4 regions of the Streptomyces sp. NPDC002057 genome follow, and region 2 is predicted to be linked to each of the others. Evidence: riboswitches for the same ligand, from Rfam matches in the RefSeq annotation. Region 2 holds a riboswitch; each other region holds the start of a gene.
The links. Region 2 has a riboswitch for cobalamin ahead of ABT129_RS01955 (ribonucleoside-diphosphate reductase subunit alpha). Riboswitches for the same ligand answer to the same signal wherever they lie in the genome.
Positions count from the first base shown of each region.

Region 1: another riboswitch for cobalamin. It lies ahead of ABT129_RS04860 (cobalamin biosynthesis protein); the one in region 2 lies ahead of ABT129_RS01955 (ribonucleoside-diphosphate reductase subunit alpha).
Region 3: another riboswitch for cobalamin. It lies ahead of ABT129_RS32910 (CoA-acylating methylmalonate-semialdehyde dehydrogenase); the one in region 2 lies ahead of ABT129_RS01955 (ribonucleoside-diphosphate reductase subunit alpha).
Region 4: another riboswitch for cobalamin. It lies ahead of metE (5-methyltetrahydropteroyltriglutamate--homocysteine S-methyltransferase); the one in region 2 lies ahead of ABT129_RS01955 (ribonucleoside-diphosphate reductase subunit alpha).

Region 1 covers NZ_JBEOXR010000004.1:31,779-39,618, reverse strand. Annotated here, with positions in the region: gene ABT129_RS04880 (cobyrinic acid a,c-diamide synthase CobB) at 1-517, opposite strand, end outside; gene cobO (cob(I)yrinic acid a,c-diamide adenosyltransferase) at 511-1,119, opposite strand; gene ABT129_RS04870 (putative cobaltochelatase) at 1,119-3,182, opposite strand; gene ABT129_RS04865 (cobyric acid synthase) at 3,280-4,788, opposite strand; gene ABT129_RS04860 (cobalamin biosynthesis protein) at 4,785-5,756, opposite strand; cobalamin riboswitch at 5,789-5,931, opposite strand; gene ABT129_RS04855 (hypothetical protein) at 6,058-6,279, opposite strand; gene ABT129_RS04850 (inorganic phosphate transporter) at 6,292-7,560, opposite strand.
Region 2 covers NZ_JBEOXR010000002.1:28,372-36,211, reverse strand. Annotated here, with positions in the region: gene ABT129_RS01985 (endonuclease/exonuclease/phosphatase family protein) at 1-624, shown strand, start outside; gene ABT129_RS01980 (aldo/keto reductase) at 575-1,507, opposite strand; gene ABT129_RS01975 (LuxR C-terminal-related transcriptional regulator) at 1,730-2,713, shown strand; gene ABT129_RS01970 (DUF3311 domain-containing protein) at 2,960-3,214, shown strand; gene mctP (monocarboxylate uptake permease MctP) at 3,211-4,836, shown strand; gene ABT129_RS01960 (GNAT family N-acetyltransferase) at 4,933-5,433, shown strand; cobalamin riboswitch at 5,489-5,611, shown strand; gene ABT129_RS01955 (ribonucleoside-diphosphate reductase subunit alpha) at 5,744-7,840, shown strand, end outside.
Region 3 covers NZ_JBEOXR010000061.1:37,028-44,867, reverse strand. Annotated here, with positions in the region: gene ABT129_RS32915 (short-chain fatty acyl-CoA regulator family protein) at 95-1,501, shown strand; cobalamin riboswitch at 1,590-1,765, shown strand; gene ABT129_RS32910 (CoA-acylating methylmalonate-semialdehyde dehydrogenase) at 1,982-3,481, shown strand; gene ABT129_RS32905 (acyl-CoA dehydrogenase family protein) at 3,478-4,638, shown strand; gene ABT129_RS32900 (enoyl-CoA hydratase/isomerase family protein) at 4,635-5,759, shown strand; gene mmsB (3-hydroxyisobutyrate dehydrogenase) at 5,756-6,736, shown strand; gene ABT129_RS32890 (enoyl-CoA hydratase) at 6,733-7,542, shown strand; gene ligA (NAD-dependent DNA ligase LigA) at 7,633-7,840, shown strand, end outside.
Region 4 covers NZ_JBEOXR010000061.1:46,849-52,035, forward strand. Annotated here, with positions in the region: gene aceB (malate synthase A) at 1-1,322, shown strand, start outside; gene ABT129_RS32930 (3-hydroxybutyryl-CoA dehydrogenase) at 1,319-2,257, shown strand; cobalamin riboswitch at 2,384-2,609, shown strand; gene metE (5-methyltetrahydropteroyltriglutamate--homocysteine S-methyltransferase) at 2,775-5,093, shown strand.

The DNA.
Region 1 (7,840 bases), on a different contig from region 2:
CCGGCACCCCGGACTCCCCGAGCGCCTCCCGCAGCAGGTGCTCGTGCCGGTCCGTCGCGACCTTGTTGAGGATCACGCCCCCGATCCGTACCTCCGGATCCCACGACGCGAAGCCGTGTACGAGCGCCGCCACCGACCGCGACTGCGAGGACGCGTCGACGACGAGCACCACGGGCGCCTTGAGGAGCTTCGACACCTGCGCGGTGGAGGCCAGTTCGCCCTGGTCGGCGGCCCCGTCGTAGAGGCCCATGACCCCCTCGACCACGGCCAGGTCGCAGCCGCGCGCCCCGTGCTCGAAGAGCGGCGCGATCAGCCCCGTACCGCACATGTACGCGTCGAGGTTGCGGCCCGGCCGTCCGGTCGCCAGGGCGTGGTAGCCGGGGTCGATGTAGTCGGGGCCGACCTTGTGCGGGGAGACGGCCAGACCACGGCCGGCGAACGCGGCCATCAGGCCGGTCGCGACCGTGGTCTTGCCCGCGCCCGAGGAGGGCGCGGCGATGACGAGACGTGCTACCACTCGATGCCCCGCTGGCCCTTCTGACCGGCGTCCATCGGGTGCTTGACCTTGGACATGTCGGTCACGAGGTCCGCGAAGTCGACCAGTTCCCGCGGCGCGTTGCGGCCCGTGATGACGACGTGCTGGTGCCCGGGGCGGTCACGCAGCACCTCGACGACCTCCGCGACGTCGATCCAGCCCCAGTGCAGGAGGTACGCGAACTCGTCGAGGACGTAGAACTTGTACCGCTCCTCCGCCAGGTCCCGCTTGACCTGCTCCCAGCCCTCACGGGCCTTGTCCTCGTGCGACTGCTCGCCCTCGGCGACCTCGCGCTGGATCCAGGACCAGCCCTCGCCCATCTTGTTCCAGGTGACGGTGCCGCCCTTGCCGGTCTCGCCGAGCGCCTTGAGGGCGTTCTCCTCGCCGACCTTCCACTTGGCGGACTTGACGAACTGGAACACCCCGATCGGCCAGCCCTGGTTCCAGGCGCGCAGCGCCATGCCGAACGCGGCGGTCGACTTCCCCTTGCCGACGCCCGTGTGGACCATCACCAGCGCGCGGTTGCGACGCTGACGGGTGGTGAGACCGTCGTCCGGGACGACGGTCGGCTGTCCCTGCGGCATTAAGCGGCCCTCCTGGTTGTCTGTCCTGCCTGTACGTCCTTGACGAGGCCGGCGATCGAGTCGGCGCGCAGCTCGTCCAGGGTGACGGCGGTGCCGCCGAGTTCGCGGGCGAGCTCCCGGGCGAGCCCGAGCCGCACGGGCCCCGTCTCGCAGTCCACGACGACGGAGGCCGTGCCCTCGGACGCGTGCAGCCGCGCCGCGCGGGCGGCCAGCGCCACCGGGTCGGCGCCGCCGCCGGTCGCGCGCCCGTCGGTCACGACGACGAGCAGCGGGCGGCGCGAGGGGTCCCGCAGCCGCTCCACCCGCAGGACGTCGTGGGCCTTCAGGAGCCCGGCCGACAGGGGCGTACGACCACCGGTCGGGAGCTTCTCCAGCCGGGCGGCGGCCGCGTCGACGGACGAGGTCGGCGGCAGCGCGACCTCGGCGTCACGCCCCCGGAAGGTGACGAGGCCGACCTTGTCGCGCCGCTGGTAGGCGTCGAGCAGCAGGGAGAGGACGGCGCCCTTGACGGCGCTCATCCGCTGCCGCGCCGCCATCGAACCGGAGGCGTCCACGGCGAAGAGCACCAGGTTCCCCTCCCGCCCCTCCCGGGTCGCCTGCCGCAGATCGTCCCGGCGGACCACGAGCCCGGGGCCGGACCGCCCGCGGGCCTTCTGGTGCGGGGCGGCGGCCTGCACGGTCGCGGCCAGGTGGAGCTTGGTCAGGGCACCCCGGGGGCGTACGGATCCGGTGGTACGGCCGTGGTCGGTGCGGGCCCGGGAGCGGCGCCCGGCCGCGCCCTCGCCGAGACCCGGCACGCTCAGCACCTTCGTACGGAAGGGCTCGGAGGCGGCGACGGCGGCGCGCTCCCCGGCACCGGCGCGCTGCGGCGCGGGCGCGGGAGCCTCCGCGGGCGCGGGGGCGTCCTCCGGGGCGGCGGAGTCCTCGTGGGCGGACTCCGGGGCCGGCCCGTCACCCTGCGGCGGAATGCCGCCGGGACCGCCGCCGCCGGGACCGCCGTCCCCCGGGCCGTCCGGCTCGGGGTCCTCGTCCGGGTCGGAGTGCGGCTCCTCGCCCCTGAACTGCTCCAGGGTGTCGTCGAGCTTGTCCTCGTCGAGGCCCGGCGCGTCGAAGGGGGAGCGGCGCCTGCGGTGGGGGAGGGCCAGGAGCGCGGCCTGCCGCACGTCCTCGGAGGTGACCTCGGTGCGTCCGGCCCAGGCGGCGAGCGCGGTCGCGGCCCGGGCCATGACGATGTCGGCACGCATGCCGTCCACCTCGAAGGCGGCGCAGGTCGCGGCGATCTGGAGCAGCACGGCGTCCCCGAGGGTCACCCGGGGCAGCAGGGCGCGGGCGGCCGTGATCCGGCCGCGCAGCGCGGTCTCCTCGTCGGCCCAGCGCGCGGCGAACGCGTCCGGGTCGTCCTCGAAGGCGAGCCGTCGCCGGACGACCTCGACGCGCTGCTCGGGCTCGCGGGAGGCGGCGACCTCGACGGTCAGCCCGAACCGGTCGAGCAGCTGCGGCCGGAGCTCGCCCTCCTCGGGGTTCATCGTGCCGACGAGCAGGAAGCGGGCGGCGTGCCGCACCGAGACGCCCTCGCGCTCGACGTAGGAGGAGCCCATGGCGGCGGCGTCGAGGAGGTGGTCGATGAGGTGGTCGCTGAGCAGGTTGACCTCGTCGACGTAGAGGATGCCCCGGTGCGCGGCGGCGAGGAGCCCCGGCTCGAAGGCCTTCACGCCGTCGGCGAGCGCCTTCTCGATGTCGAGCGCGCCGACGAGCCGGTCCTCGGAGGCGCCGACGGGCAGCTCGACCATCCGCGCGGGCCGCTCGGTGCCGGGCGCGGTCCCGTGCGGCCCGTCGGGGCAGCCGAGGTCGGGCGAGGCCGGGTCGCAGCTGAACCGGCAGCCGGCGACGACGGGAACGGCGGGCAGCAGCTCGGCGAGCGCCCGGACGGCGGTGGACTTGGCGGTCCCCTTCTCGCCCCGGACCAGCACACCGCCCACGGCGGGGCTGACGGCGTTGAGCAGCAGCGCGAGCCGCAGGTCGTCCATACCGACGACGGCGGTGAACGGATACCGGGTGCTCATCGGCAGGTCTCTCCTTCAGGTTGCTGACGTTCGAATGACGACGCGCGGCCGTCGGCGGCGGGTGACCACCCGCGGCCGGCGGCCGCGCCCTTCTCGCTCACGGTGCTCCCGGCGGCACGAACGGCAGGCCCGCCGGAGCCCCCTCCTCGATCAGCCGCAGCAGCGCCCCCGTGTCCGCGTGCTCCTCGATCAGATCGCCCAGCCGGTCCAGCTGTTCCTCCCGCAGCGCCCCGAACGACGTGTCCGGAGCCGGTACGAACCGCCGTCCGGCCGCCGCCGCGACCTCCCGCAGGAACGCCCGCCGGAACCCGTCGCTCTCCAGGGAGCCGTGCCAGTGGGTGCCCCACACCGAGCCGACCCGGCAGCCGTCCAGGAACGGTTCCCCGCCCCGTACGTCCGCGATCCCGTGGTGGATCTCGTACCCCTCGACCCGCTCGCCGAGCGCTTCGCCGACCGGTCGGGCCAGGGTCTTCTCGCGCGCGAACCGGACGCGTACGGGGAGCAGTCCGAGCCCGTCGACGGTTCCGGCCCTCGACTCGACCTCGTCCTCGATCCGCTCGCCGAGCACCTGGAAGCCACCGCAGACGCCGAGCACCGGGCGGCCCTCGGCGGCGCGCCGGGCGAGCGCGTCGGCGAGGCCGCGTTCCCGCAGCCAGGCGAGGGCCTTGACCGTGCCGCGCGTGCCGGGCACGACGACGAGGTCCGCGTCGACGAGCTCCTCGGGCCGGTCGACGAACCGGACGACGACGCCCGGTTCGGCGGCCAGCGCGTCGACGTCCGTGAAGTTGGACATGAGGGGTACGGCGCAGACGGCGACCCGCAGCACGTCCGCGCCGACCGGCGGCGCCACGACCGACTCGCGGACGGTGCCGCGCAGCGAGACCCGGAGGCCGTCCTCCTCGTCGATGCCGAGCCCGTGCGCGTACGGCAGGACGCCGAAGGTCCGCCGCCCGGTCAGGTCGTACAGCATGTCGAGCCCGGGTTCGAGCAGGGTCACGTCGCCCCGGAACTTGTTCACGAGATATCCGGCGATCAGCTCCTGGTCCTCGGGCGCGAGCAGCGCCGTCGTCCCGAAGAACTGGGCGAAGACCCCGCCCCGGTCGATGTCCCCGACCACGACCACGGGCAGCCGCGCGGCCCGCGCTATGCCCATGTTCACGATGTCGGTGCGCCGCAGGTTGATCTCGGCCGGGCTGCCGGCCCCTTCGCAGATCACCGCGTCGTACGTGCTCCGCAGCTCCTCCAGGCAGGCCAGGACGGGCTCGAACAGCTCCTTCTGGCGCCCCCCGTGGTAGCCGCGCGCGCTGAGTTCGCCGACCGGCTTGCCCATCAGGACGACCTGGCTGGACCGGTCGCTGCCGGGCTTGAGCAGCACCGGGTTCATCAGCGCGGTCGGCTCGACGCGGGCGGCCTGCGCCTGCATGGCCTGGGCCCGCCCGATCTCGGCGCCCTCGCGGGTGACGAAGGAGTTGAGGGACATGTTCTGTCCCTTGAAGGGCGCGACCTTGACGCCCTGCCGGACCAGCCACCGGCAGATGCCGGCGGTGACGACGCTCTTGCCCGCGTCGGAGGTGGTCCCGGCGACGAGCAGTCCTCCGCCCCTCATGCGTTCCTCCGCTTCCGGGCCGCCAGGGCGCCGATGGTGATGCGGCCGCCCACACAGGCGACCAGGGTCAGCGCGGTCACCCGGCGCGAGAGGCCGACCGCCCGGTCGATGTCCGCGACCTCGACGGGCCGTCCCGTCCCGTTGAGCACCGGCCGGTGCTCGACCCGGCCGCCGTACGCCAGGGTCCCCCCGAGCCGTACGCCGAGCGCCCCCGCGAAGGAGGCCTCGACCGGGCCCGCGTTGGGGCTGGGGTGCTTCGCCGCGTCCGCGCGCCAGGCCCGTACGGCCCCGCGGGGGTTCCCGCCCGCGACGGTCGCGAGCGCGGCCGTCAGCCGGGCTCCGGGCCAGCCGGCCACGTCGTCGAGCCGGGCCGAGGCCCAGCCGAACCGGCGGTGGCGCGGCGACCTGTGGCCGACCATCGCGTCGAGGGTGTTGACGGCCCGGAAGCCGAGCAGGCCCGGCACGCCCGCGACCGCGCCCCAGAAGAGGGCGCCGACCACGGCGTCGGAGGTGTTCTCGGCGACCGACTCGACGACCGCGCGGGCCATCGCCGGTCCGTCGAGGGAGTGCGGGTCGCGGCCGCAGAGGTGCGGCAGCCGTTCCCGGGCCACCTCCAGGTCGCCGGCGGCCAGCGCCCCGCCGATCGCGCGTGCCTCCCGGCCCAGGGTCGTCCCGCCGACGACGGCCCAGACGGAGGCGGCGGTGAGGGCGGCGGCGGCGGCCGGCCGGTTCCGCACGGCCCGTGCGGCGAGCGCGCCCAGGGCGACGGTGGAGCCGGCGCAGACGGCGGTGTGGAGGGCGCCCCAGCCGCGGTGGTCGTGGTGGAGGCGCTCCTCGACGGCGGCGGCGGCCCGGCCGAACACGGCGACGGGGTGTCCGCGCCGGGGGTCGCCGACGAGCAGGTCGACGGCGAGGCCCGCGGCCGCGCCGTACGCGAACGCACCGGTGGTACTGCTGCGGCCGGGCATGGCGCTCTGTCCTCACTCAGGGTCCGCGCCCTGGATCGACGTGACCGGCGGCGAGAGTTCCTGACTCCCGGACCCTGGGGATCCGGTCACAGTGGCGGGACCGCGCCGGATTCGCACCGGACTTCCTCTGCTGCCGCCGTAATGGCCTCGGCAGTCCACCACGCCCCGAGAAGGGGCGTCAACTCACCCTTGACCTGCGACGGCGCACTGTGCGGAGCACCACAGAGAGGGCGGTGGACAGACGCGGGCCGGGCGGCCCGCACGGAGAGTGCGGGCCGCCCGGCCGGTGGAGCGTGGACCGTCAGACGACGATCAGGTAGATGCCGTAGGCCACGGCCGCGAGGCAGAGGCCGAAGCAGGTGTAGGCGCCGGTGCGGGCCAGGGCGGCGGAGTCACCGCGGGCGGCGGCCTCCTCCTGCTTGCCGAGGCCGACGATCCCGAGGGTGAAGAGGCCCACGAGGGCGACGGTCGCCACGAGGCTGACTCCGAAGACGGAGCCGAGGGCTGCCCAGTCGATCTTCATGTCGTTCGTTCCTTACACCGCTGCGGCGGGGGCCGGGGGAGCGGCCGGGTCCGTGGGGACCGGCGCCGGGATGGTGGTCTTGAGGTCCTCGTCCGCGACGGCGGCGACGGAACCGGCGGCCGGCGGCGGGGTGACGGCCGCGATGGCGGTGGTCACCACACCCGCGGGCTCGGCGTCGAGGTCGTCGTCGGTGACGTTGTTGTGGTCGACCGGCTTGCGGCGGGAGAGCGACCAGATGACGGCGGAGCCGACGACCAGCAGGACCGCGACGGCGGCGATGCCCCAGGGGCCCTGCTTGGTGAGGAACTCGGCGCCGGCGCCGACCAGACCCGCGGCGGGCAGGGTCAGACCCCAGGCGACGAACATCCGGGTGGCGGTCGACCAGCGGACGACACCGCCCTTGCGGCCGAGGCCGGCGCCCATCACGGCACCCGAGCAGGACTGGGTGGTGGAGAGCGAGAAGCCCAGGTGCGAGGAGGCCAGGATGACCGTCGCGGCGCTGGTCTGGGCGGCGAAGCCCTGCTGCGGCTGGAGGTCGGTGAGGCCCTTGCCCATGGTGCGGATGATGCGCCAGCCACCGAGGTAGGTGCCGAGGGCGATGGCGACACCGGCGGAGACGATGACCCACATCGGGGGGTTCGAGCCGGGGGCGACGACACCCTGGGTGACCAGGGCGAGGGTGATGATGCCCATCGTCTTCTGGGCGTCGTTGGTGCCGTGGGCGAGGGAGACGAGACCGGCGGAGGCGATCTGGCCGGCCCGGTAGCCCTTGGCCGTGGCCTTCGCCTCGGGGTTGGCCTTGATCTTGTACGTCAGCTTGGTGGCTGCCATCGCGGCGAGGCCGGCGACGAGCGGCGCGGCGATGGCCGGGATGAGGACCTTGGTGACGATGGTGGGGCCGTTCACGGCCGACCAGCCGGCCGACATGACCGCGGCGCCGATGAGGCCGCCGAAGAGGGCGTGGGAGGAGCTGGAAGGCAGGCCCAGCAGCCAGGTCAGCAGGTTCCACAGGATGGCGCCGACCAGCGCGGCGAAGATCACCTCTGTGCGGATGCCCTCTTCGTTGATGATCCCGCCGGAGATCGTCTTGGCGACCTCCACGGACAGGAACGCGCCGACGAGGTTCAGCACGGCGGACATGGCCACCGCCGTCTTCGGCTTGAGGGCACCGGTCGAGATGGTCGTGGCCATCGCGTTGGCGGTGTCGTGGAAACCGTTCGTGAAATCGAACACGAGAGCTGTCACGACCACAATGGCGAGCAGCAGCGTGATGTGTTCCATTTACCCAGGCAATCGTTTGACGTCAGTGGCGAGCCGAACGTAGGCAACCTGGGTGAACGGAAGGTGAACTGGGTCGGGCGGCGTGGTGTCCCTATCCGGTGTCGAGGCATTCCGCTTGACCGCCGGGCGGGCCGGGTGTCCACGATGCGGTCACCCCGCAACCCCGGGTAATCCGGGCCATCACAGGGCACGTGCGACCTGCCCCGGTTCCTCCTCCGCCACCCGGTTCCGCTCCCCGGACCGAACCATCCGACCGGGGGACCCCGCGGACGAGACCCAT
Region 2 (7,840 bases):
GAGATCGACCGGCTCGCCCGGCTGCGGGCGGAGTTCCCCGGCTACCACCTGGTGGCGCGGGGGGAGCTGGTCACCCTCTCGCGGTATCCGGTGGTCGCCGCTCCCCCGGTCGGCCCCGGCCGGGCGCCGGGCGCGTCCGCGTCCTGGCGGGAGCGGTTCGAGTGGAACAAGGTGCTGCGGACCGACGTGGACGTGGCCGGCACGGTGGTGTCCTTCTACAACGTGCACGTCCCGGTGCAGCTGGACATCGAGCGCAGCTGGCTGAGCCCCGGCTTCTACGGGGTGGTCCGCGCGACCGACCCCGTGCGCAAGGAGCACTACGCGGCGCTGCTCGGGGACGCCCGCGCGAACCCCCACCCGCTGCTGATCTCGGGGGACTTCAACACGACCCCGGCCATGGGCGATCTGGCGGGGCTGCGGGAGGCGTTCCGCGACGCGCTGCCGGCCTCGTCGTCGTTCCTGCCGGGCACCTGGGGCGTCGGGGGGCTCCCGCTGTGGCGGCTGGACTGGACGTTCACGGACGAGGCCCTGCGCGTGCACCGCTACGCCCTGGTCTCCGCCGCGGCGTGCTCCGTCAGGAACCGGCCTCGTCCAGCCGTCGCCGCTGGTCGGGGTCGAGGGTGAGGTCGAGCGCGCCCATGACCTCCTCCACCTGCTCGACGCGGCTCGCGCCGACGACGGGCAGGATCGACGGTTCGCCGTCGAGGAGCCAGGCGAGCACCACCTGGTTGACCGTCGCGCCGAGTTCGCCGGCGACCTCGCGGAGGGCGGCGAGGCGCGGGGCGGTGCCGGGGTGGTCGTAGGCGTCGGGGATCCCGACCTCGGGGCGGGTGTAGCCGCCGGAGAGCAGCGCGCTGTAGGCCCAGATCGTCAGATCGCCCTCGCTGCGCGTGTAGTCGAGGAGCTCCCTGGTGACGTGGACGTGCGCCGTGGAGGGGAGGCCCTTGTCGAAGCGGGGCTGGAGGTAGGAGTGGCGGTACTGGAGGTGGGTGTAGCGCGGGCGGTCGCCGGCGAGGGCGCGGGCGCGCTCGACCCGCCAGACGGCGTGGTTGCTGACGCCGAGTTCGCCCGCCCTGCCCTCGTCGACGAGGTCGGCGAGGGCAGCGACGGTCTCGGCGAGCGGGACCGCGCGGTCCTCCACGTGGGCCCAGAAGACATCGACCCGGTCCACGCCGAGGCGGCGCAGGCTGTCGTCGAGGGCGCTCCTGATCGCCTTCTCGGAGAGTCCTTCGACCTCGGCGGCCCCGGGGGTGGTGGGCCGTGCCCCGCACTTGGTGGAGAGGACGAGGCCGTCGCGGTTGCCGCGGGCGGCGAGCCAGCGGCCGAGGGTCGCCTCGCTCTCGTCGCCGGTTCCTCCCTCGACCCAGTACGCGTAGTTGTTGGCGGTGTCGATCACGGTGCCGCCGAGTTCGGTGAAGCGGTCGAGCACGGCGAACGAGGTGGCCTCGTCGACCGTCGTGCCGAACGGCAGGGCGCCGAGTGCCAGGGTGCGCTGCGGGATCGCCATGGATACAGTCCTTCTCGAAGACGGTTGGACTAGACCATCTTGGATCAAGACCTCCCGCCGCACAGGGGTTTCGCCGGACAAGCGGTGGCCGAACTCCGAGGATTCCCCTGTCCGTTCAATTGGTCTAGTCCTACGGGCCGACCGCGGCCTACCATCGCAGGGGCCGCACGGTCAGGCACGCAAAGTGAACGGCACGACGGGACTATTCGGGGGGAAGTCGTCTTGCTGGATGCGCTGGGAATAGAGCAGTCCGCGGAGACCGTGTACCGGCTCATGCTCGAACGGCCCGACTACGGGGTGGCGGACATGGCCCGCCGCCTCGACTGGTCGGAGGAGCAGGTCCGCGAGGCACTGGGCAGACTCACGGAGGCCCGGCTCGTCTCCATGGAGGACGGATCGGGGGAGGTCCTCCCGTTCGATCCCCAGGTGGGCTTCTCCTTCCTCCTCTCCCGGGCCGAGGCCGAGTTGAGCCGGCGGCGGCGCGAGGTCGAGCGCGCCGAGCGGGCGGTGGCCGACATCCTCGCCACGTACGCCGACCGGACCGACGGATCGGCGCGGCACGACGTCGTGCACCGGGTCGTGGGCCTGGAGAACGTCCGCGAACGCCTGGAGGACCTCGCCGCGAACGCCCGCACGGAGTGCCTCTCGCTGCTCCCGGGCGGGGCGCAGCTCCCCGACACGATGGACGCGAGCCAGCCGCTCGACCAGCTCGCCCTGGAGCGCGGGGTACGGATCCGGTCCATCTACCAGGAGAGCTTCCGCAACGACCCGCCGACCGTCGAGTACGTGCGCTGGTACTGCGATCTGGGCGGCCAGGCCCGGACGGTGCCCGTGGTCCCGATGCTCATGGTGATCGTCGACCGCGAGGCCGCGCTGGTCCCGGTCGACCCGGAGGACGGCCGCGCGGGCGCCCTGGAGGTGCGCAGCCCCGGCCTGGTGCACGCGCTCGTGGTGCTCTTCGACCGGCTGTGGGACGGCGGCACCCCCTTCGGCGAGGCCCCGCGCCGGGACGAGCACGCCCTCTCCCCGCAGGAGCGGGAGTTGCTCATGCTGCTCGGCATCGGGTGCACGGACGACATCGCCGCCCGGCGGCTCGGCGTCTCCCTGCGGACCGTGCGCCGGATGAGCTCGGAGCTGATGAACCGGCTCGGCGCGCGCAGCCGTTTCGAGGCGGGGGTGCGGGCCGCCAAGGAGGGCTGGCTCTGAGCGGCGCCCGCCCTCGCGCACCACCCTCTCCACCACCGCTCCACCACCCCTCCATCGACCCTCCACGGGCGGTCCCGACCATCGCGCGACCACCGCCCGGCCATCGTCCGACCACCGCGCCGTCCCCGGACCGTCGCACCTGGGGCGGAGTCCCATCCGTTATACGGACGGGGGTTCCGTGGAGCCCATGCGTCCCCTAGATTTCCCCACCATTACCGAGGTGATCAGTAAGGGGACGGAATCGCCATGTCAGAAGCGGCACAAGGGAAACAACCCACCATCACACCCCTGAGGGTGGTGATCGCGCTCTGTCTGTTCGCGCCCTTCGTGGCGATGCTCTGGGTGAGCTCGTACGCGAAGACCGAACCGCTCTTCGCGGGCATCCCGTTCTTCTACTGGTACCAGATGCTCTGGGTGCTGATCTCGACCGTGCTCACCATGGTCGCGTACAAGCTGTGGCAGCTGGACCAGCGCGGCCGCAAGGGAGGTGACGCGCGATGAAGGACGGCGTGAACGGCGTCGCACTCGCCGTGTTCATCTTCTTCTTCCTGGCCGTCACGGTCATGGGATTCCTCGCCTCGCGCTGGCGCAGGGCCGAGAACGAGAACAGCCTGGACGAATGGGGCCTGGGCGGCCGGTCGTTCGGCACCTGGGTGACCTGGTTCCTGCTCGGCGGCGACCTCTACACCGCGTACACCTTCGTCGCCGTCCCGGCGGCCATCTACGCGGCGGGCGCGGCCGGCTTCTTCGCCGTGCCGTACACGATCCTCGTGTACCCGCTGATCTTCACCTTCCTGCCGCGCCTCTGGTCGGTCTCCCACAAGCACGGATACGTCACCACCTCGGACTTCGTGCGCGGCCGGTTCGGTTCCAAGGGCCTCTCCCTCGCGGTGGCGGTCACCGGCATCCTCGCCACCATGCCGTACATCGCGCTCCAGCTCGTCGGCATCCAGGCCGTCCTGGACGTGATGGGCGTCGGCGGCGGCGAGACCACCCACTGGTTCATCAAGGACCTGCCGCTGCTCATCGCCTTCGGTGTCCTCGCGGCGTACACCTACTCCTCGGGTCTGCGCGCCCCGGCGCTCATCGCCTTCGTCAAGGACACCCTGATCTACATCGTCATCGCGGTGGCGATCATCTACATCCCGATCAAGCTGGGCGGCTTCGACGAGATCTTCGCCAAGGCGGGCGAGGCGTACGCGCAGACCAACCCGGCGACCGACAAGCCGCGCGGCGCGCTCGTCCCCGGCGAGGCCGGCCAGTGGACGTACGCGACGCTGGCGCTCGGCTCGGCGCTCGCGCTCTTCATGTACCCGCACTCCATCACGGCGACGCTGTCGTCCCGGAGCCGTGAGGTCATCCGCCGCAACACCACGATCCTGCCGCTGTACTCGCTGATGCTGGGCCTGCTCGCGCTGCTCGGCTTCATGGCGATCGCCGCCGGCATCCAGGTGAAGAACGGCCAGCTCGCCATCCCGCAGCTCTTCGAGACGATGTTCCCCGACTGGTTCGCGGGCGTGGCCTTCGCCGCGATCGGCATCGGCGCGCTCGTCCCCGCCGCGATCATGTCGATCGCCGCGGCCAACCTCTTCACCCGCAACATCTACAAGGACTTCATCAAACCGGACGCGACCCCGGCCCAGGAGACCAAGGTCTCCAAGCTGGTCTCGCTCCTGGTGAAGGTCGGCGCGCTCGCCTTCGTCCTCACCATGGACAAGACGGTCGCGATCAACTTCCAGCTGCTCGGTGGCATCTGGATCCTGCAGACCTTCCCGGCGCTCGTCGGCGGTCTCTTCACCCGCTGGTTCCACCGCTGGGCGCTGCTCGCCGGCTGGGCCGTCGGCATGCTCTACGGCACGGTCGCCGCGTACGGGGTGGCCAGCCCGACCCAGAAGCACTTCGGCGGCTCCTCCGCCGAGATCCCGGGCATCGGCGAGATCGGCTACATCGGCCTCACCGCCTTCGTCCTCAACCTGGTCGTCACGGTCGTCCTGACCTTCGTCCTCAAGGCCGTCAACGCCCCCGACGGCGTCGACGAGACCTCCCCGGAGGACTACACGGCCGACGCCGGCGACGCCGGGGTCAGCACGAAGGTCCCGAAGGTCGGCGCCGAGACCCACTGACCCGACGGCCGGAGACGGCCGCCGGACCCGCGAAAGGCCGCCCCGTCTCCTCCCGGAGGCGGGGCGGCCTTCGCCGTCCCCAGGCACACTGCCCTCATGGACTTCACCATCAGGGCGGTACGGCCCGAGGAGTACGAGGCGCTCGGCGAGCTCACCGCGGGGACCTATCTGAACGACGGGCTGTTGAAGCACGGGGCCGAGGACTCGTACCTGAACGTGCTGCGCGACACCGCCCGGCGCGCCCGCGAGAGCGAGGTGCTCGTCGCCGAGGACGGTGACGGGCTGCTCCTCGGCGGCGTGACCTTCGCCACGGGCGACACCCCGTGGGCGGACATCGCCGTCACCGGCGAGGCCGAGTTCCGCATGCTCGTCGTCGCCCGCGAGGCGCGCGGCCGAGGCGTCGGAGAGGCCCTCGTGAGGGCCTGCGTCGAGCGCGCCCGGGCCCTCCCCGGCTGTGCCCGCCTGGTGCTCTCCACGGACGCCTCGATGGTCTCGGCGCACCGGATATACGAACGCCTGGGCTTCGTCCGCACCCCGCACCGGGACTGGGAACCGATCCCCGATCACTCTCTGCGCACCTACGCCCTGGAGTTCTGAGTCCACGGCGCGACACAACATGTGGGGGGTTCCGCAAGCGACGCCCCCCACATGTATGCTCGACCTCGCTGTCGACGCAGGGGAATCCGGCGCGAATCCGGAACTGTCCCGCAACGGTGTGCTTCGTGCGGTTTCGTACGGGGTGAGTCCGAAGACCTGCCGGCAGCGCACCCGGTCCGTCCGTTTCGGGTGCCAATGACTTCCGGGCCCCGCGGAGTGGGCCGGTGGACACAGCGCGTCCGGCGTCCGGACCCCCGCGTGCCCGCCTCCCCCCGCCGCGGCCCCGAGCCGAGCGAGGGAGAGCCCCCACGTGACCATCGCGCCCGCCGATCCGGCTTCGGCCGAGGCTTCCGCGGTCGAGAGCGACGGCCCCGGGACCGTGCTGCTGCGGACCCTGACCGACCTCACCGCCGATCTCCCCGACACCGACCCCGGCAAGGTCGCCGCCGCCGCGCTCCGCGGCCGCAGCGCCTCGTCGGACGAGGCGGAACTGCGCGAGCTGGCCACCGAGGCGGCCGCCGGCCTGATCGCCGACGACCCGGCGTACTCCCGGCTCGCCGCCCGGCTCCTGACGATCACCATCGCCGACGAGGCCGCGAGCCAGGGCTCGTTCTCCTTCTCCGCCTCCGTCGCCGTCGGCCACCACGAGGGCCTGATCGCCGACCGCACCGCCGCGTTCGTGACGCGGCACGCGGACCGCCTCGACGCGACGATCGACGCGGCCGGCGACGACCGCTTCGGCTACTTCGGCCTGCGCACCCTCTACTCGCGCTACCTGCTGCGCCACCCGATCACCCGCAAGGTGGTCGAGACCCCGCAGCACTTCATGCTGCGCGTGGCCTGCGGGCTCGCCGAGGACGACAGCGTCCGCGCGCTCGACGAGGTCGCCGCGCTGTACGGCCTGATGAGCCGGCTCGACTACCTGCCGTCCTCCCCCACGCTGTTCAACTCCGGCACCCGCCACCCGCAGATGTCCTCCTGCTACCTCCTGGACTCCCCGCTGGACGAGCTGGACTCCATCTACGACCGCTACCACCAGGTGGCGCGGCTCTCGAAGCACGCGGGCGGCATCGGCCTCTCGTACTCCCGCATCCGCGCCCGCGGTTCGCTGATCCGCGGCACCAACGGCCACTCCAACGGCATCGTTCCGTTCCTGAAGACCCTCGACGCCTCCGTCGCCGCGGTCAACCAGGGCGGCCGCCGCAAGGGCGCCGCCGCCGTCTACCTGGAGACCTGGCACGCGGACATCGAGGAGTTCCTGGAGCTCCGCGACAACACCGGCGAGGACCAGCGCCGTACGCACAACCTGAACCTGGCGCACTGGATCCCGGACGAGTTCATGCGCCGCGTCAACGCGGACGCCGACTGGTCGCTGTTCTCCCCGGCGGACGTGCCCGAGCTGGTCGACCTGTGGGGCGACGAGTTCGACGCCGCCTACCGCAAGGCCGAGGAGGCGGGCCTGGCCCGCAAGACGATGCCGGCCCGCGACCTGTACGGCCGGATGATGCGGACCCTGGCCCAGACCGGCAACGGCTGGATGACCTTCAAGGACGCCTCGAACCGGACGGCCAACCAGACCGCCGAGCCCGGCCACACCGTCCACTCCTCGAACCTCTGCACCGAGATCCTGGAGGTCACCGACGACGGCGAGACCGCGGTCTGCAACCTGGGCTCGGTCAACCTCGGCGCCTTCGTGGTCGGTTCGGACATCGACTGGGAGCGGCTCGACGCCACCGTGCGCACGGCCGTCACCTTCCTCGACCGCGTCGTCGACATCAACTTCTACCCGACCGAGCAGGCGGGCAACTCCAACGCCCGCTGGCGGCCGGTGGGCCTGGGCGCGATGGGCCTCCAGGACGTCTTCTTCCAGCTGAAGCTGCCGTTCGACTCCCCCGAGGCGCGCGCGCTCTCCACCCGGATCGCCGAGCGCATCATGCTCGCCGCGTACGAGGCCTCCGCCGACCTCGCCGAGCGCAACGGGCCGGTCCCCGCCTGGGACAAGACCCGCGCCGCCCGCGGTGTCCTGCACCCGGACCACTACGACGTCGAGCTCAACTGGCCGGAGCGCTGGGCCGCGCTGCGCGAGCGGATCGCCGCCGTCGGCATGCGCAACTCGCTGCTCCTCGCCATCGCGCCGACCGCGACGATCGCCTCGATCGCCGGCGTGTACGAGTGCATCGAGCCGCAGGTCTCCAACCTCTTCAAGCGCGAGACGCTCTCCGGCGAGTTCCTCCAGGTCAACTCGTACCTGGTCGACGAGCTGAAGAGGCTCGGCGTGTGGGACGCGCAGACCCGTGAGGCGCTGCGCGACGCCAACGGCTCGGTGGCCGGCTTCACCTGGGTCCCGGCCGAGGTGCGCGAGCTGTACCGCACGGCGTGGGAGATCCCGCAGCGCGGTCTGATCGAC
Region 3 (7,840 bases), on a different contig from region 2:
CCAAGTTTGTTAAGGGAGGGGAGGGGCCTTTCCCGCGTACGCTGACCTGGCGCGGGACCGAGGGCCCGGGCGCCGGGAGAGCGGGAGGACGCGGGTGAGCAAGACCTACGCGGGAGCGCGGCTGCGGCGGCTGCGCGAGGAGCGCCGGATGAGCCAGGCCGAACTGGCCCGCTCCCTGGCGATCTCCCCGAGCTACCTCAACCAGATGGAGCACGACGCCCGACCGCTCACCGTGCCCGTGCTGCTCCGGCTGACCGAGACCTTCGGCGTCGACCCCGGCTTCTTCTCCGAGCGCGACACCAGCCGCCTCATCGCCGACCTGCGGGAGGCGCTCGCCGGGGAGCTCGCCGCCGCCCGCGTCTCCGCCTCCGACCTGGCCGACCTCGCCTCCCGGATGCCCGACGTCGCCCAGGTCCTGGTCGGGCTCGGCCGGCGCAACCACCAGCTCTCCGAACGGCTCGCCGACGCGGCGGACCCCCGGGGCGCCGACCCCGAGCTGCCGCGCTCCCCGCACGAGGAGATCCGCGACTTCTTCTACCGCCGGCAGAACTACCTCGACGAGACCGACCGCGCCGCCGAGGCCCTCGCGACGGAGATCGGCATCCGGCCCGGTGACGTCGTCAGGACCCTGACGGCCCGGCTCGCCGACCGTCACGGCGTCCGTCTGTCGGCCGAGGGCGACGAACGCCTCCACCACTACGACGCGTCCACCCGCACGCTCCACCTGTCGGCGCTCCTGCGCCCCGGCCAGCGGGCCTTCCGGATGGCCACCCAGCTCGCCCTCCTGGAGTACGGGGACGGCCTCGACCGGCAGGCGGCCGAGGACTTCCCGCCCGGCGGCCCCGCGCACCGGCTGACCCGCATCGGCATCGCCAACTACTTCGCCGCCGCCCTGATCCTGCCGTACACCGCGTTCCACGCGGCGGCCGAGGAGGTCCGGTACGACATCGAGCGGCTGACCGACCGGTTCGGACTCGGCCACGAGACGGTCTGCCACCGGCTCAGCACGCTGCAGCGGCCCCGCCTGCGCGGCGTGCCCTTCTCCTTCGTCCGCGTCGACCGCGCCGGCAACATGTCCAAGCGCCAGTCCGCCACCGGATTCCACTTCTCGCGCGGCGGCGGCACCTGCCCGCTCTGGAACGTCTACGAGTCGTTCGCCGCGCCCGGACGCATCCACGTCCAGGTCGTGCGGATGCCCGACGGACAGCGCTACCTGTGGACGGCTCGCGCGGTCACCCGGCACCGCGGCGGCTGGGGCAGGCCCGGCAAGACCTTCGCCATCGGCCTCGGCTGCGAGATCCGGCACGCCCACCGGCTCGTGTACTCCCAGGGCCTCGACCTGGACAGCGTCGCCGCCGCCACCCCGATCGGGATGGGCTGCCGCGTCTGCGAACGGCTCGACTGCCCCCAGCGCGCGGCCCCGCCCCTCGGGCGTCCGCTGAGGATCGACCAGAACACCAGCACGTTCGTGCCCTATCCCGTCGACGACCCGCAGCGCTGACCCCGGCGGAGCGCCCCCGCAAGTGCCCCGGTTCCAGGGGGCCGACGCGGGGTGGGGGGTGGACTTACTAGGACGTCCAACTATATCGTCCTGCCACAAGGTCCGCGGTGCAGGGAAGCCGGTGTGAATCCGGCACGGTCCCGCCACTGTGACCGGGGAGTGCGCGCTTTCACGACAGGCCACGGGCGAAGGGATTCGCCGGGAAGGCCGAGGCGCGTGCGGGGATCCGGGAGTCAGGATACCGGCCGCGGGTTGTTCCGTGTTGTCCACGAGGATGGAGCAGACACGCATGGCACCGGTCCGTACCCGCGACCCAGGTGATCACGCGCGAAGCACGGACGCCCCCAGCGGCGTCCCCGGCCTTCGGCGATCCCTCCGCTGACGCGTCCCACGACGGTCCCCCGCGCCCGCACCCGACCGGTGCCGTCGCGCGGCTCCGCCGTGCCATCCCCGGATCTCACCTGACGAGAGCAGGCTTCCATGGTCCGTGAACTCACCCACTTCATCGGCGGCAAGCGCACCCCCGGCACCTCCGGGAACTTCGCCGACGTGTACGACCCGAACACCGGCGCCGTCCAGGCGCGCGTGCCCCTCGCCGACCGCGAGGAGGTACGGGCCGCGATCGCCGACGCCGCCACCGCGCAGCTGGAGTGGGCCGCCTGGAACCCGCAGCGGCGCGCCCGAGTCCTGCTGCGTTTCCTCCAGTTGGTCGAGGGCGAGCGCGAGGAACTCGCCCGCCTGCTCTCGGCCGAGCACGGCAAGACCGTCTCCGACGCCCACGGTGACCTCCAACGCGGCCTGGAGGTGGTCGAGTTCGCCGCCGGGATCCCGCACCTCCTCAAGGGCGAGTTCACCGACAGCGCCGGCACCGGCATCGACGTCCACTCGCTGCGCGCCCCGCTCGGCGTGGTCGCCGGCATCACCCCGTTCAACTTCCCCGCGATGATCCCGCTGTGGAAGGCCGCACCCGCCCTGGCCTGTGGAAACTCCTTCATCCTCAAGCCCTCCGAGCGCGACCCCTCCGTCCCGCTCAGGCTCGCCGAACTCTTCCTGGAGGCCGGACTGCCGCCCGGCGTCCTCAACGTCGTCAACGGAGACAGGGAAGCCGTCGACGTCCTCCTCGAAGACCCCCGCGTCCAGGCCCTCGGCTTCGTCGGATCCACCCCGATCGCCGCGCACGTCTACTCCACCGCCGCCGCCCACGGCAAGCGCGCCCAGTGCTTCGGCGGCGCGAAGAACCACATGATCGTCATGCCGGACGCCGACCTCGACCAGGCCGTCGACGCCCTCATCGGCGCCGGATACGGCTCCGCCGGCGAACGCTGCATGGCGATCTCCGTGGCCGTGCCCGTGGGGGAGGAGACCGCCGACGCGCTCGTCGCCGCTCTCGAGGCCCGCATCGCCACCCTCCGCATCGGCCGCTCCGACGACCCCGCCGCCGACTTCGGCCCCCTGGTCAGCCGCGACGCCCTCGACCGCGTCCGCGGGTACGTGGACACCGGCGTCGAGGAGGGCGCCGAACTCGTCGTCGACGGGCGGGACTTCACGCTTCCCGGCCACGAGAACGGCTTCTTCGCCGGAGCCACCCTCTTCGACCGCGTCACCCCCGCCATGCGCGTCTACCAGGAGGAGATCTTCGGCCCCGTCCTCTGCGTGGTGCGCGCCGCCGACTACGAGGAGGCCCTGCGGCTGCCGAGCGAGCACCCGTACGGCAACGGAGTCGCGATCTTCACCCGCGACGGCGACACCGCCCGCGACTTCACCCGCCGGGTGAACACCGGCATGGTCGGCGTCAACGTCCCCATCCCGGTCCCCGTCGCCTACCACACCTTCGGCGGCTGGAAGCGCTCCGGATTCGGCGACCTCAACCAGCACGGTCCCGACGCCATCCGCTTCTACACCCGCACGAAGACCGTGACCTCCCGCTGGCCCTCCGGGGTCAAGGAGGGCGCGAGCTTCACCATGCCGACGATGGGCTGAGCGCCGTGACCACGACCACGCACCTCACCAAGGACGAGCTGGCCCTCGCCGAGGTCACCCTCGACTTCGCCCAGGAACACCTCGCCCCCCACTCCGTCGCCTGGGACCGCGACAAGCACTTCCCCGTCGACGTCCTGCGCCGCGCCGCCGGTCTCGGCCTCGCCGGCGTCTACGTACGGGAGGAGCACGGCGGCTCCGGCCTGACCCGCACCGACGGCGCCCTGGTCTTCGAGGTGCTCGCCACCGGCTGCCCCTCCATCGCCGGCTACCTCTCCATCCACAACATGGTCGCCTGGATGATCGACCGGTACGGCGACGACGACCAGCGCGCCCGCTGGCTGCCCGGCCTCTGCGCCGCCGAGACCCTGGGCAGCTACTGCCTGACCGAACCGGGAGCGGGCTCCGACGCCGCCGCCCTGCGCACCCGGGCCGTACGCGACGGCGACTCCTACCTGCTCACCGGCGTCAAGCAGTTCATCTCCGGCGCAGGCGCCGCCGGCGTGTACATCGTCATGGCGCGCACGGGCGGCGACGGAGCAGCCGGCATCTCGGCCTTCGTCGTCGAACGGGACGACCCCGGGCTCTCCTTCGGCCCGAACGAACAGAAGATGGGGTGGAACGCGCAGCCCACCCGCCAGGTCGTCCTCGACGGCGTGCGCGTCCCCGCGGAGCGCAGGCTCGGCGCCGAGGGCGACGGGTTCCGCATCGCCATGAGCGGGCTCAACGGCGGCCGGCTCGGCATCGCCGCCTGCTCCCTCGGCGGCGCGCAGAGCGCCCTCGACCGCAGCATCGCCCACCTCGCCGACCGCGAGGCGTTCGGCGCCCGGCTGCTGGACGCCCAGGCCCTCCAGTTCCGGCTCGCCGACATGGCCACCGAACTCGCCGCCGCCCGCGCACTGGTCCGCCAGGCCGCCCAGGCGCTCGACCGGGCGGACCCGGCCGCGCCCCGGCTCTGCGCGATGGCCAAACGCTTCGCCACCGACACCGGCTACTCCGTCGCCGACCGCGCGCTCCAACTGCACGGCGGCTACGGCTACCTGAGCGAGTACGGCATCGAGAAGATCGTCCGCGACCTGCGGGTCCACCAGATCCTGGAAGGAACCAACGAGATCATGCGTGTCATCGTGGCCAGGGGACTGACGGAGGCCGTCCGATGACGACCTCCTCGCCCTCGTCCTCCTCGTCCTCGTCGCCTTCCTCGCCCGACGACCCCGTCCTGCTGCGCACCGAGGGCCGCGCCGCGTACCTCACTCTCAACCGCCCCAAGGCGCTCAACGCCCTCACCCACGCCATGGTCCGCACGATCGCCGACGCCCTCGACGCGTGGGAGAGCGACCCGGGGATCGAGACCGTCGTCCTCACCGGCGCGGGGGAGCGGGGCCTGTGCGCCGGCGGCGACATCCGCGCCATCCACCAGGACGCCGTCACCGGCGGCACCGCGACGGAGGACTTCTGGCGGGACGAGTACCGGCTCAACGCCCGCATCGCCCGCCTGCGCACCCCGTACGTCGCCCTGATGGACGGCATCGTCATGGGCGGTGGCGTCGGCGTCTCGGCCCACGGCACGGTCCGCCTCGTCACCGAGCGTTCCCGCGTCGCGATGCCCGAGACCGGAATCGGCTTCGTCCCGGACGTCGGCGGCACCTACCTCCTCGGCCTCGCCCCCGGGGAACTCGGCACCCACCTGGCCCTCACCGGTCTGCCCGTCGGCGCGGCCGACGCCCAACTCTGCGGCCTCGCGGACCACTTCGTACCCGCCGAGGCGCTCCCCGCCCTGCGGGCCGAACTCGCCGCCGCACCCGTCCGCGACGTGCTAGCCCGCCACGTCCGGCCGGCGCCGCCCGGCGAACTCGCCGGCCACCGGTCCTGGATCGACCCCTGCTACGCCGCCGACACCGTCGAGGAGATCGTCGACCGCCTCCTCGCCCACGGAGCCCCCGAGGCCGAGGAGGCGGCCGCCACCCTGCTGACCAAGTCCCCGACGGCGCTCAAGGTGACCCTGACCTCCCTGCGACGGGCCCGCGCCCTGGGCCCGCTCGAAAGGGTCCTGGAGCAGGAGTACCGCGTCTCCTGCGCGGCGCTCCGCCACCCCGACCTCGCGGAGGGCATCCGCGCCCAGGTCGTCGACAAGGACCGGAACCCGCGCTGGGCGCCCACCACGCCGGCCGGCGTCACCGACGAGGACGTGGCCGCGTTCTTCGCACCGCTCGGCGAGCGCGAACTCCGTCTCGTCCCCTCCCCGTCCCCCGCCGAATCTCCCACGGAGGTGCCCTGGTGAGCCGCGTCGTCGCCTTCGTCGGTCTCGGCCACATGGGCGGCCCCATGGCCGCCAACCTGGTCAGGGCCGGGCACCGGGTCGTCGGGTACGACCTGCTGGACGAACTCATGGTCTCGGCCGAGGCGGCCGGTGTCGAACGGGCCGCCTCCGCCGCCGAGGCCGTCGCCGAGGCGGACACGGTGATCACCATGCTGCCCGCCGGCCGTCACGTCCTCGCGCTCTACCGGGAGCAGGGACTGCTCGCGGCGGCCGGACCCGGAACCCTCTTCGTCGACTGCTCCACCATCGACGTCGAGGACGCCCGCGCCGCCCACGCCGCCGCCGTCGAGGCGGGCCACCGCGCCCTCGACGCCCCCGTCTCCGGAGGCGTGGTGGGCGCCGAGGCGGCCACGCTCACCTTCATGGCCGGGGGCGGCGGCCCCGAGTTCGCCGAGGCCGAACCACTCCTCCTCGCCATGGGCGGGAAGGCCGTGCACTGCGGCGGCGCGGGCGCCGGACAGGCCGCCAAGATCTGCAACAACATGATCCTCGGCGTCTCCATGATCGCCGTCAGCGAGGCGTTCGTCCTCGCCGAGAGCCTGGGCCTCTCCCACCAGGCCCTCTACGACGTGGCCTCCACGGCCTCCGGCCAGTGCTGGGCGCTCAGCGTCAACTGCCCCGTCCCCGGCCCCGTCCCGGCCAGCCCCGCCAACCGCGCCTACCGGCCCGGCTTCGCCGCCCCGCTCATGGCCAAGGACCTCGGCCTCGCGGCCAACGCCATCCGCGCGGGCGGCGTCGACGCCACCCTCGGCCTCGGCGCCGCCGCCCTGTACGAGGCGTACGCCGAAGGTCCCGGAGCCCACCAGGACTTCTCCGGCATCGTCGAGGCGATCAGGGACCGCTCCGGCCACGGAGCCACGACCGCGAACACGGCGCCCCCCGCGAGCGGAACTCCCGACGCGAGTGGAACCCCCGACCCGAACGGAACCCCCGCATGAGCGAGCCGAACCGCCCGTACGACCCGGCCACCGAGCCGTACGAGACCATCCTGGTCGAGCGCAAGGGCCGCACCGCGCTCATCACCCTCAACCGCCCCAAGGCCCTCAACGCCCTGAACCTGAAGGTCATGGAAGAGGTCGTGGCCGCCGCCGAGGCCCTCGACCGCGACCCGGACACCGGCTGCATCGTCCTCACCGGCTCCGACCGGGCCTTCGCCGCCGGCGCCGACATCAAGGAGATGCAGCCGCAGGGTTACCTGGACATGTACCTGAGCGACTGGTTCTCCGCGTGGGACCGGTTCGCGCAGGTACGCACCCCCACCGTCGCCGCCGTCGCCGGACACGCCCTGGGCGGCGGCTGCGAACTGGCCATGATGTGCGACATCCTCCTCGCCGCCGACACCGCCGTCTTCGGCCAGCCCGAGATCAGGCTCGGGGTGATCCCGGGCATCGGCGGCTCCCAGCGGCTCACCCGGGCCATCGGCAAGGCCAAGGCGATGGACCTGTGCCTCACCGGCCGCACCATGGGCGCCGAGGAGGCCGAACGGGCCGGGCTCGTCTCCAGGATCGTCCCCGCGGCCGAGCTGCTCACCGAGGCGTCGGCGGTGGCCGACACGGTGGCCGCCATGTCCGCCCCGGTCGCGATGATGGCGAAGGAGGCCGTCGGCCGGGCCTTCGAGACCACCCTCACCGAAGGGGTCCGGTTCGAGCGCCGCCTCTTCCACGCCGTCTTCGCCACCGCCGACCAGAAGGAGGGCATGGCGGCCTTCACCGAGAAGCGCCCGCCGGTCTTCACCCACCGCTGACCCCGGCCGGCGGCCGCACCCCCGTCGCCGACGGGGGTGCGGCCGCCGGGCCCGACAGCCGTTGTCAGACCCTCGCGAGAGGATCACCCCATGACGACTTCTCCCGCCGTTGAGGCGCTGTCCAGCCTGCCCGTCCTCTCCGACCGCACCGCGTACGAGGCCGCGTCGCAACGCCTGCGCGAGGCCTCGCGGTCGTACTACGCGGACGGCGACAGCGCCATGGACGACACCACGTACGACCGGCTCAGACTGGCCGTCCTGGCCTGGGAGACCGAGAACCCCGACGAGGTCCCGGCAG
Region 4 (5,187 bases), on a different contig from region 2:
AGATCACCGGCCCGCCGGACCGCCGGATGGCCGTGAACGCCCTCAACTCCGGGGCCCGGGTCTGGATGGCGGACTTCGAGGACGCCACCGCGCCCACCTGGGACAACGTGATCGGCGGCCAGCTCACCCTGCTGGACGCCGTCGAACGGCGCATCGACTTCACGACCGCCGACGGCAAGGAGTACCGGCTCGCCGACCGCGACCGGCTCGCCACGATCGTCGTCCGGCCGCGCGGCTGGCACCTCGACGAGGAGCACCTGGAGGTCGACGGCCGCCCCGTGCCGGCCTCGCTCGTCGACTTCGGCCTGTACTTCTTCCACTGCGCCCGGCGGCAGATCGACGCCGGACACGGCCCGTACTTCTACCTCCCCAAGCTGGAGGGCCGGGACGAGGCGCGGCTCTGGAACGACGTCTTCCTCCTCGCCCAGGAACTCCTCGGCATCCCCCGGGGCACCGTCCGCGCCACCGTCCTGATCGAGACCATCACCGCCGCGTTCGAGATGGAGGAGATCCTCTACGAGCTCCGCGAGCACAGCTCCGGGCTCAACGCGGGCCGCTGGGACTACCTGTTCAGCCTGATCAAGACCTTCGGCCACCGGACCGACTTCCTGCTGCCCGACCGGGCGAAGGTGACGATGACCGCGCCGTTCCTGCGGGCGTACACCGAGCTCCTGGTGCGGACCTGCCACCGGCGCGGCGCCCACGCCATCGGCGGCATGGCCGCCCAGGTCCCGGGCCGGGACCCCGCCGCCCACGAGGCGGCCCTCGCCAAGGTCCGCCTGGACAAGGAACGGGAGGCCGAGGACGGCTTCGACGGTTCCTGGGTGGCCCACCCCGGACTCGTCCCGGTCTGCCGGAAGGTCTTCGACGGTGTGCTCGGCGACCGTCCCGACCAGATCCACCGGACCCGGGACGACGTGGAGGTCACGGCGGCGGACCTGCTGTCCGTGCGCCGGATCGGCGGGCCCCCGACCGAGGAGGGGGTGCGCACGAACATCGCGGTGGCCCTGCGCTACTTCGCCGCGTGGATGGGCGGCCAGGGCGCGGTCGCCCTCGACGGCCTCATGGAGGACGCGGCCACCGCCGAGATCGCCCGCGTCCAGGTCTGGCAGTGGCTGCGGCACCGCGTGATCCAGCGCGAGGACGTCCTGCGGACCCTGGACGACGAACTGGCCGCCCTGGGCGCCGCGTACCCGTGGGCGCCGCTCGACGAGGTGCGGGAGCTGTTCGAGCGGACCGCTCTCTCCGCCGAACTGCCGCTGTTCTTCACCCCCGAGGCGTACTCCCGCCACCTCGTGCGGACGACGGAGCCCCGGGCGTGAGCGGGGAGACCGGGCACGCGGGCGGCCCGCCCGAGGCCCGCCGGCCCGTCGGCATCCGGCGCGTCGGCGTCGTCGGCGGCGGCCAGATGGGCGCGGGCATCGCCGAGGTGTGCGCACGGGCCGGACTCGACACCCTGCTCTGCGAGGCCACCCGGCCGGCGGCCGCGGCGGCGCGCGACCGGATCGCCGACTCCCTCGAACGGGCCGTGCGACGGGGGAAGCTCGACCGGGTCGCGGGCGAGGGCGCGCTCGACCGGATCACGGTCACCGCCGACCTCGACGACCTGGCCGATCGGCAGTTGGTCGTCGAGGCGGTCACCGAGGACCCCGCCGTGAAGACGGAGGTGTTCACCGCGCTCGACAAGATCGTCACCGATCCGGCGGCGATCCTGGCCACCAACACCTCCTCCCTCCCCGTGATGCGCCTCGGCATGGCCACCGGCCGCGCCGACCGGGTCGTCGGAGTGCACTTCTTCAACCCGGTCCCGGTGCTGCCGCTCGTGGAGGTGGTCACGACCCTCCACACGGCGCCCGACGTGGAGCGCGACGTGACGGAGTTCGCCACCGCCGTCCTGGGCAAGACGGTCATCCGCTCCCGCGACCGGGCCGGCTTCGTCGTCAACGCCCTCCTGGTCCCCTACCTGCTGTCGGCGATCCGGATGACGGAGTCGGGCTTCGCCTCCGCCTCGGACGTCGACCACGGCATGGAACTCGGCTGCGCCCACCCGATGGGGCCGCTGAAGCTCGCGGACCTGATCGGACTCGACACGGTCGCGTCGATCGCCGAGTCGCTCTACGACGAGTTCAAGGAACCGCTGTACGCCCCGCCCCCGCTGCTCCTGCGGATGGTGGAGGCGGGACTCCTCGGCCGCAAGACGGGCCGCGGGTTCCACGGGTACGACCGGGTGAGAGGACCCGGACGGCAGCCGGTCTGAGGGGGCCGGCGGCGGCTGAGGGGCCGGGGACGGGTGGTGCCGTCCCCGGCCCACCGTCATGCCCGCGTGTCTCATGTCACCGTCCGAATGGTGGAATCACCGTGCTCGCGCGCGCGGCCGACGCCGTAGGGTGGCCGTGCAGCTGGTTCGCCCCGTCCGCCAGGCGGGAGGCGTCGTAAGAGGGAACCCGGTGGGAATCCGGGACTGCCCCGCAGCGGTGAGTGGGAACGACCGCCGTCATACGCACTGGGCCCGGGAAGGGTCTGGGAAGCGACGGCCAGTAGGAGCCCTCCGGTCACCTCCGGAGGACGTGCCCGCGAGTCCGAAGACCTGCCCGTTGCCCGCACGCGGACGATTCCGCGCGCGGACATTCCGGTGACCTCGAGGGCGGGTCGGCGCACATACCTGTCGGGCGAGCGCGCCGTTCCACGCGCACGCGCACCGACCGGTCGTCGCCCCTTCGCGCTCTCGTCCCGTCCCCGGGATCTCAGGGATTCATCTCGCGAAGGAGATCTCCGTGACCACGAAGTCCGCAGCCGCGGCAGCACGGGCCACTGTGTACGGCTACCCCCGCCAGGGGCAGGGCCGGGAACTCAAGAAGGCGATCGAGGGGTACTGGAAGGGCCGCGTCGACGCCGAGGCCCTCCGGGCCGCCGCCGCCGCACTGCGCGCCGAGAACTGGCGGCAGCTCGCCGACGCGGGCGTCCACGAGGTGCCCACCGGCGACTTCTCCCTCTACGACCACGTCCTCGACACCACCGTCATGGTCGGCGCGATCCCCGCCCGCCACCGGGAGGCCGTCGCGGCCGACGCGCTCGACGGCTACTTCGCGATGGCGCGCGGCACCCAGGACGTGGCGCCCCTGGAGATGACGAAGTGGTTCGACACCAACTACCACTACCTGGTCCCCGAGTTGGGGCCGGACACCGTGTTCACCGCCGACTCCGCCCAGCAGGTCGCCGGGCTGCGCGAAGCCCTCACCCTCGGCCTGACGGCCCGACCCGTCCTGCTGGGGCCCGTCACCTATCTGCTGCTCGCCAAGCCGGCCCCCGGCGTGGCCGCCGACTTCGATCCGCTGACCCTGCTCGACCGACTGCTGCCGGTGTACGCGGAGGTCCTCGCCGACCTGCGCGCGGCGGGCGCGGAGTGGGCTCAGCTGGACGAGCCGGCCCTGGTGCAGGACCGGACCCCGGCCGAACTGAACGCGGCCGAGCGGGCCTACCGCGACCTCGGCGCGCTCACCGACCGGCCCAAGCTGCTCGTCGCCTCCTACTTCGACCGGCTCGGCGACGCCCTCCCCGTACTCGCCAAGGCACCGGTCGAGGGGCTCGCCCTCGACTTCACCGGCCCCGCCGCCGGCCAGGTCGACGCGCTCGCCGCCGTCGGCGGCCTGCCGGGCAAGCGCCTGGTCGCCGGGGTGGTGGACGGCCGCAACATCTGGGTCAACGACCTGGAGAAGTCGCTCTCCACCCTCGGCACCCTCCTCGGGCTCGCCGACCGGGTGGACGTCGCCGCCTCCTGCTCCCTCCTCCACGTGCCGCTCGACGCGACCGCCGAGAAGGACGTCGACCCCCGGATCCTGCGCTGGCTGTCCTTCGCCCGGCAGAAGACCGCGGAGCTGGTGACCCTGGCCGAGGGGCTCTCCGGCGGCACCGAGGTCATCGCCGACGAGCTGTCGGCGAACCGCGCGGCCCTCGCCTCCCGGGCCGGCTCCCCGATCACCCGCGACCCCGCCGTACGCGCCCGCGCCGCCGCCGTCACCGACGCGGACGGACGCCGTTCGCAGCCGTACGCCGAGCGCGCGGCCGCCCAACGCGCCCATCTGAGGCTTCCGTTGCTGCCGACCACCACGATCGGCTCCTTCCCGCAGACCGCCGACCTGCGCGCGGCCCGGGCCGACCTGCGGGCCGGGCGGATCGACGCCGCCGGGTACGAGGAGCGCATCAGGTCCGAGATCCAGGAGGTGATCGGCTACCAGGAGAAGACGGGGATCGACGTCCTGGTGCACGGCGAGCCCGAACGCAACGACATGGTGCAGTACTTCGCCGAGCAGCTCACCGGCTACCTCGCCACCGAGCACGGCTGGGTCCAGTCCTACGGCACCCGCTACGTCCGGCCCCCGATCCTGGCCGGGGACATCTCCCGCCCCGAACCGATGACCGTCCGGTGGACGACGTACGCCCAGTCGCTGACCGGGAAGCCCGTCAAGGGCATGCTCACCGGGCCCGTCACCATGCTCGCCTGGTCCTTCGTCCGCGACGACCAGCCGCTCGGCGACACCGCGCGGCAGGTCGCGCTGGCCCTGCGGGACGAGGTGAACGACCTGGAGGCGGCGGGTACTTCGATCATCCAGGTCGATGAACCGGCGCTCCGGGAGACCCTGCCGCTGCGGGCCGCGGACCACCCGGAGTACCTGGCCTGGGCGACCGAGGCCTTCCGCCTCACCACCGGCGGGGTGCGGCCGGACACCCAGATCCACACCCACATGTGCTACGCCGAGTTCGGCGACATCGTCCAGGCCATCGACGACCTCGACGCCGACGTCATCAGCCTGGAGGCGGCCCGCTCCCACATGCAGGTCGCCCACGAGCTCGCCGCCCACGGCTACCCGCGCGAGGCCGGCCCCGGCGTCTGGGACATCCACTCCCCGCGCGTCCCGAGCACCGAGGAAGCCGCCTCGCTGCTGCGCACCGGACTGCGCGCGATCCCGGCCGAGCGGCTGTGGGTCAACCCCGACTGCGGTCTGAAGACCCGCGGCTGGACGGAGACCCGCGCCTCCCTGGAGAGCCTGGTCGCCGCCGCCCGCACGGTCCGCGCGGAGCTGCCCGCCTCCTGACGCGCCGGTGACCGGGCCGGTCGCGTGGCGAGCAGCCGGCTCCTCTTCTACAACGAGGAGCTGTTCGACAAGTCCGGGGCGGAACCGCCGAAGA